2 regions of the Micromonospora sp. WMMD1128 genome follow, and region 2 is predicted to be linked to the other one. Evidence: predicted binding sites of a transcription regulator. Region 2 holds the regulator's gene; the other holds the start of a gene.
What was found. The regulator HrcA, encoded in region 2, represses chaperone genes, less so after heat shock. The targets are predictions, from matches to a motif close to GGTTNGCACNCTCNNNNNGAGNGTGCNAACC.

Region 1 (3,408 bases), 890 kb from region 2:
CCGGCCTGCACCAGCGCGACGCCACCACCCGGGACGATGCCCTCCTCGACGGCGGCCTTCGCGTTGCGGACGGCGTCCTCGATGCGGTGCTTGCGCTCCTTCAGCTCGACCTCGGTGGCCGCGCCGACCTTGATCACCGCAACACCGCCGGCCAGCTTGGCCAGACGCTCCTGCAGCTTCTCCCGGTCGTAGTCGGAGTCGCTCTTGTCGATCTCGGCCCGGATCTGGTTGACCCGACCCTGGATCTGGTCGGCGTCACCGGCGCCGTCGACGATGGTGGTCTCGTCCTTGGTCACCACGACCTTACGGGCGTGGCCCAGCATGTCGAGGTTGACGGCGTCCAGCTTGAGGCCGACCTCCTCGCTGATGACCTGGCCACCGGTGAGGATGGCGATGTCGGTCAGCATGGCCTTGCGGCGGTCACCGAAGCCCGGCGCCTTGACGGCGACCGACTTGAAGGTGCCCCGGACCTTGTTGACCACCAGGGTGGCCAGGGCCTCGCCCTCCAGGTCCTCGGCGATGATCAGCAGCGGCTTGCCCGACTGCATGACCTTCTCCAGGATCGGGAGCAGGTCCTTCACCGACGAGATCTTGCTGTTGACGATCAGGATGTAGGGGTCGTCGAAGACGGCCTCCATACGCTCCGGGTCGGTCATGAAGTAGGCGGAGATGTAGCCCTTGTCGAAGCGCATGCCCTCGGTGAGCTCAAGCTCCAGGCCGAAGGTGTTGCTCTCCTCGACGGTGATGACGCCTTCCTTGCCCACCTTGTCCATCGCCTCGGCGATGATCTCACCGACGCTGGGGTCAGCGGCGGAGATGGAGGCGGTGGAGGCGATCTGCTCCTTGGTCTCCACGTCCTTGGCGAGCTTGAGCAGCTCCTCCGAGACGCTGGAGACGGCGGCCTCGATGCCCCGCTTCAGGGCCATCGGGTTGGCGCCGGCGGCCACGTTGCGCAGGCCCTCACGGACGAGAGCCTGGGCCAGGACGGTCGCCGTCGTCGTGCCGTCACCGGCAACGTCGTCGGTCTTCTTCGCGACCTCCTTGACCAGCTCGGCGCCGATCTTCTCGTACGGGTCCTCGAGCTCGATCTCCTTGGCGATGCTCACACCATCGTTGGTGATGGTGGGGGCACCCCACTTCTTCTCGAGCACGACGTTGCGGCCCCTCGGGCCGAGCGTCACCTTCACGGCGTCGGCGAGCTGGTTCATGCCCCGCTCGAGGCCGCGGCGCGCCTCTTCGTCGAACGCGATCATCTTGGCCATACGGCGTTGTCCTCCTGGACACTCACGGGCCACCCGGATGCCCGGGTGGGCCGTCTGGTGTACGCACCTTGGGGACGTCGCCACCTGGCGACGACGACGTCCTCCTCGGTCGGGCCGGACAGCCCGCGACGACCGGCCCCGTGCCACTCCGGCGCCCCTTCGGACACCGGTGCGGCCGTGGCCCTACCGCCCCGACCATTGGCACTCACCGTACGCGAGTGCCAATGACTTGTTTAGCACTCTCCCTAGCCGAGTGCAAGCACGACAGCGCCGGTCAGCCGAGTTCCGCCGCCAGCCGGGCCGCGTTCACCGGGCCTTCCTGCGCCCGCTGCTCGGCGTACGCGACGACCAGCCCGACGAGCTGCGCCAGGTAGGCCGGCGCGGCGAGCGCGGCACCCACCACGGCCAGCGCCACCGCCCCGACCGTGGTGCCCGGCGCGGTCGTCGGATCGGCACCGAACACCGCGCCGCTCACCGCGCCCACCACGACGTCCAGCACCGCCGCCGCGAGCAGCGCGCACGCCACGAGCGCCACCCGGCCCAGCACCATGCCGAAGCTCCGATGGAACAACCGCCACGACCGGCCGATCGGATCCTGCCGCTCGAACAGGTGGACCGGCCCGAACAACGCGACCGCGAACCCGGCGTACACGCCCGGCAGCAGACAGAAGCAGGCACCGAACGTGATCAGCAGCGAGGCGACGATCGTCCAGCCCCAGAGACCGAGCGCGCGGCGCGCCCCGTACCGGAACGCGCCGCCCAGACCCACCGGCGCACCGGCCGCCTGCCGCGCGACCACCCAGGTGCCGGCGGCCCAGCCGACAGCCTGGAGCGGGCCGAAGACCAGGGTGGCCAGCAGCACCACGCCGTAGAACGCGAGCGTCTGCTCCAGGTAACCGTCCGGCAGCACCGGCGCGCCGTCCGGACCGGCCGCCATCTGATCGGTGGGGACGAGGAACAGCGAGACGACGGAGATCACCGCAGCCGGTACGGCCTGGGTGAGCAGCATGATCGGCACCAGGTGCCGCCAGCCCCGCCGGACCGCGCCGGCACACCGCGCGAACCAACCCCCCACCCCCGCGTGCGGCGGGGTGACAAGCGGGTCCTGCGGGTCGAGACCGGGATACCAGCCGGGATGACCGCCGGGCATCGGCCACGCGGGGTACGCCGCCCCGGGCATCGGGTGACCGGGGTACGCCGAACCGGGCGCCCCGGCCGCCGGCCAGTGCCACCCAGGCGGAGCGCCCTGCGGCGCGGACCAGCCGGACGGAGCGCCCTGCGGCGCGGACCACCCGGGCGGGGTGCCCTGCGGCCCGGACCAGCCAGGCGGAGTGCCCTGCGGCCCGGACCAGCCAGGCGGAGTGCCCTGCGGCCCGGACCAGCCAGGCGGAGTGCCGTCCGGCGCGAAGGCCGACGGCGGAGCGCCGTCCGGCGGGGAGCCCGAGGGCGGGGTGCCCTGCGGTGCAGGCCAGCCCGGCGGGGTGCCCTGCGGCCCGGAGCCCGAGGGCAGGCCGTACCCGGGCTGGTGTGGCACGGCCGGGTACGAGCCGGGCTGGTGTGGCACGGCCGGGTACGAGCCGGGCTGGTCGGCGGCGGCCGGGCCGGGCCACGGGTCGGCGGCGGCCGGGCCGGGCTGGTCGGCGGCCGGGCCGGCCCACGGGTCGGCGGGGGCCCATGGGTCGGCGGGCGGCGACGGGGGCCGGGTCGGGTCGACCGGGGGCACCGGTTCGGCACCCGACGGGGGCAGCTCGGACATGGGCCCTCCTCAGCGGCGACGGCTGGAACGGCTCATGATCTTCCACGGTGCGGGGCCGCACCGCAGCCCCGGTCGGGGGATGGTTCGGCCGCGCGGGGGCGACCGCCGATGATCAGATGACGTGAACGCGTTCGGCCTGCGGACCCTTCTGCCCCTGGGCGATCTCGAACTCGACCCGCTGGCCGTCCTCAAGCGCCTTGTAGCCGTCCATCTCGATCGCGGAGAAGTGGACGAAGACATCCTGCCCGCCGTCGACGGCGATGAAGCCGTAGCCCTTTTCGGCGTTGAACCACTTCACGGTGCCCTGTGCCACGGTGCACTTCCTCACTCTGCGCGGCGTCCCAAGACCCGGAGACCGGCGGACCGGCACCGGCGGCGCACCGTTTCGGC
Region 2 (3,408 bases):
GTTCGACCACGTGAACCTGGACCTGATCTACGGCACGCCGGGGGAGACGGCGGACGACTTCGCCGCCTCGCTGGCCCGGGTGGTGGAGGCGGGGGTGGACCACGTCAGCGCGTACGCCCTGATCGTGGAGGACGGCACCCGGCTGGCCGCGCGGATGCGTCGCGGCGAGCTGCCGTACCCCTCCGACGACGTGGCGGCGGACCGTTACCTGGCGGCGGAGACGGCGCTGCGCGCGGCCGGCTTCTCCTGGTACGAGGTGTCCAACTGGGCCCGCTCGGCGGCCGGGGCGTGCCGGCACAACCTGCTCTACTGGACCGGCGCCGACTGGTGGGGCCTGGGCCCGGGGGCGCACAGCCACGTCGGCGGGGTGCGCTGGTGGAACGTCAAGCACCCGAGCGCGTACGCGGCGCGGCTGGCCGACGGCGTGTCGCCGGCGCTGGCCCGGGAGCGGCTCACCGCCGAGGAGCAGCACATGGAGGACGTGATGCTGCGGCTGCGGCTCGCCTCGGGGCTGCCGCTCGACGTGCTGGACGAGACCGGCCGGGCGGGCGCGGAGCGGGCCCGGGCCGGCGGGTTGCTCGACGCCGAGGCGTACGCCGGGGGCCGGGCCGTGCTCACCCTGCGGGGCCGGCTGCTCGCCGACGCGGTCGTCCGCGACCTGCTGCCCTGACCGGAGCCGGCCGGTCCCGCCGCGCGGGACCGGCCGGAGCGGGTCACTTGATCAGGCTGGCCGACATCGGATAGCGGTAGAGCTGGCCCTCGTTGGCCTTCACCCCGGCCAGGATGCCGAAGATGATGCCGACGATCATGGCGCCGAAGCCGATCACCAGGCCGATCAGGATGCAGGTGAGGATCCAGCCGACGAGCGCGATGACCGACCAGATGAGCTGGAAGTTGAGCGCGGCGACCGCGTGCGCCCGGACGGTCGGGGACTGGTTGCCCCGTGCCAGCAGGGCCACCAGCGGCGCGACCCAGCCCAGTACGCCGCCGCCGATCAGCATCCCGGCCGCGCCACCGAAGTGCGCCACCAGGGCCCAGGTCTTGTCGTCGTTGTTGGCGTAGCCGGCCGGCGGCCCGTACGCGCCGCCGCCGGGGTAACCGGCGCCGGGCGGGCCGTAACCGGGCGCGCCGCCACCCGGCGGGGGATAGCCACCCGGCGGCGGGTAACCCCCGGGCGGCGGATAGCCACCCGGCGGGGGATAGCCGCCGGCCGGAGGTTGGCCGCCCGGGGGCGGATAGTCACCGGGCGGGGGATAGCCGCCCCCGCCCGGTGCCCCGGACAGTGGTGCGGTGGGGGGCTCGTCGGCCGGCGACGAGCCGTAGGGCGCCGACGGCGGGGTCGGGTCGGGCTGGGGGCCGGGGTCCCCCGCTCCGGGCGGGCGAGGAGGTTCAGTCATGCACGTCACCGTAGGTCCCACGGGCAAGCGACACCAGTGCTGCCCGGACCCGTGGCGGCGGAATGTGCGGCAGGCCGCACCCGAGGTCCGTCGGGCGATCATCGCGTCGGTGGGACTGCCGACGTAGACTGGCACTCGCTACAGTCGAGTGCCAGCCGCCCGGCGGATGCCGCGCGTGGTCCGGCCGAGGTGCGTCAGGAGGTGGGGAGATGGGTCTCGACGACCGCAAGCTCGCCGTGCTGCGCGCCATCGTCGAGGACTACGTCCACACGCAGGAGCCGGTGGGCAGCAAGGCCCTGGTCGAACGGCACCAGCTCGGCGTCTCGCCGGCGACCGTGCGCAACGACATGGCGGTGCTCGAGGAGGAGGGCTACATCCGGCAGCCGCACACGAGTGCCGGCCGGGTGCCCACCGACCGCGGCTACCGACTCTTCGTCGACCGGCTCTCCCGGGTCAAGCCGCTCAGCCCGGCCGAGCGCCGGGCGATCGAGCGGTTCCTGGTCGGCGCGGTCGACCTCGACGACGTGGTGCACCGCACGGTCCGGCTGCTGGCCCAGCTCACCCGGCAGGTCGCCGTGGTGCAATATCCCAGCCTGGCCCGGTCCAAGGTGCGCCACCTGGAGCTGGTGCCGATCTCCACCACCCGGCTGATGGTCGTCATGATCGCCGACACCGGGCGGGTCGAGCAGCGGCTGGTCGAGTTGCCCGCCCCGATCCCCGCCGAGGACGTCACCGACCTGCGCCGGCTGGTCAACGAGAAGCTCGTCGGCAGCCAACTCGCCGAGACGCCGCCGCTGGTGCAGGCGCTCGTCGAGGAGTCCCCGCCGAAGCTGCGCCCGGCCATGACCACGCTCTCCACCGTGCTGCTGGAGACACTCGTCGAGCGGCACGAGGAGCGCATCGCGCTTGCCGGCACCGCCAACCTCACCCGGGGTGGCCTGCTCGACTTCCAGGGCTCGCTGCGCCCCATCCTGGAGGCGCTCGAGGAGGAGGTCGTGCTGCTCAAGCTGATCGGCGAGACCGAACCGAGCACCACCCGGGTGCTCATCGGCGACGAGAACGAGGTCGACAACCTGCGGGCCGCCTCCGTGGTCAGCACCGGCTACGGCCCGGGTGCGACCATCGTCGGTGGGCTCGGCGTGCTCGGGCCGACCCGGATGGACTACCCCGGCAATATCGCCATGGTGAGGGCCGTGGCACGCTACGTGGGCGAACTGCTGGCCCAGAACTGACCAGTCAGGGCCGACGGCCGGCTGCGGCCGACGACCGGCGAACGCGAGACGAACATGAGGACACCGAACGCAGTGGCCAGGGACTACTACGGCATTCTCGGCGTGAGCCGGGACGCCTCCGACGACGACATCAAGCGTGCCTACCGCAAGCTGGCGCGGCAGTACCACCCGGACGTCAATCCGGACCCGGAGGCACAGGAGAAGTTCAAGGACATCAACGCCGCGTACGAGGTCCTCTCGGACGACCGGAAGCGGCAGATCGTCGACCTGGGCGGCGACCCGCTCGCCCCGGGCGGCGGTGGCGCCGGCGGTCCGGGCGGTCCGGGCGGCGCCGGCCCGTTCGTCGGCTTCCAGGACATCATGGACGCGTTCTTCGGCGGCGCGGCGGGCGGCAGCCGGGGGCCCCGGCCGCGCACCCGGCCCGGCGCCGACGCGATCCTGCGGCTGGAACTCGACCTCAACGAGACCGCGTTCGGCGTCGAGGCGCCGATCACCGTCGACACCGCGGTGCTCTGCACCACCTGCTCCGGCGCCGGCACCGCCGCCGGCACCCACCTGGCCACCTGCGAGGCGTGCGGCGGTCGGGGCGAGGTGCAGTCCGTGCAGCGGACGTTCCTCGGTCAGGTGGTCTCCGCCCGGCCGTGCACCGTCTGCCAGGGCTACGGCACCACGATTCCGCACCCCTGCCCGACCTGCGCCGGTGACGGCCGGGTGCGGACCCGCCGTTCGCTGACCGTCAAGATCCCCGCCGGGGTCGAGGACGGCATGCGGATCCGGCT

Region 1: a site for HrcA is predicted at 1,459-1,489, ahead of groL (chaperonin GroEL). Genes of this name have one in related genera too.

What each region holds. Positions count from the first base shown of each region.
Region 1 covers NZ_CP114902.1:235,501-238,908, reverse strand. Annotated here, with positions in the region: gene groL (chaperonin GroEL) at 1-1,262, opposite strand, end outside; gene O7602_RS01140 (hypothetical protein) at 1,537-3,018, opposite strand; gene O7602_RS01135 (cold-shock protein) at 3,131-3,331, opposite strand.
Region 2 covers NZ_CP114902.1:1,127,222-1,130,629, forward strand. Annotated here, with positions in the region: gene hemW (radical SAM family heme chaperone HemW) at 1-670, shown strand, start outside; gene O7602_RS05475 (DUF4870 domain-containing protein) at 714-1,397, opposite strand; gene hrcA (heat-inducible transcriptional repressor HrcA) at 1,607-2,629, shown strand; gene dnaJ (molecular chaperone DnaJ) at 2,702-3,408, shown strand, end outside.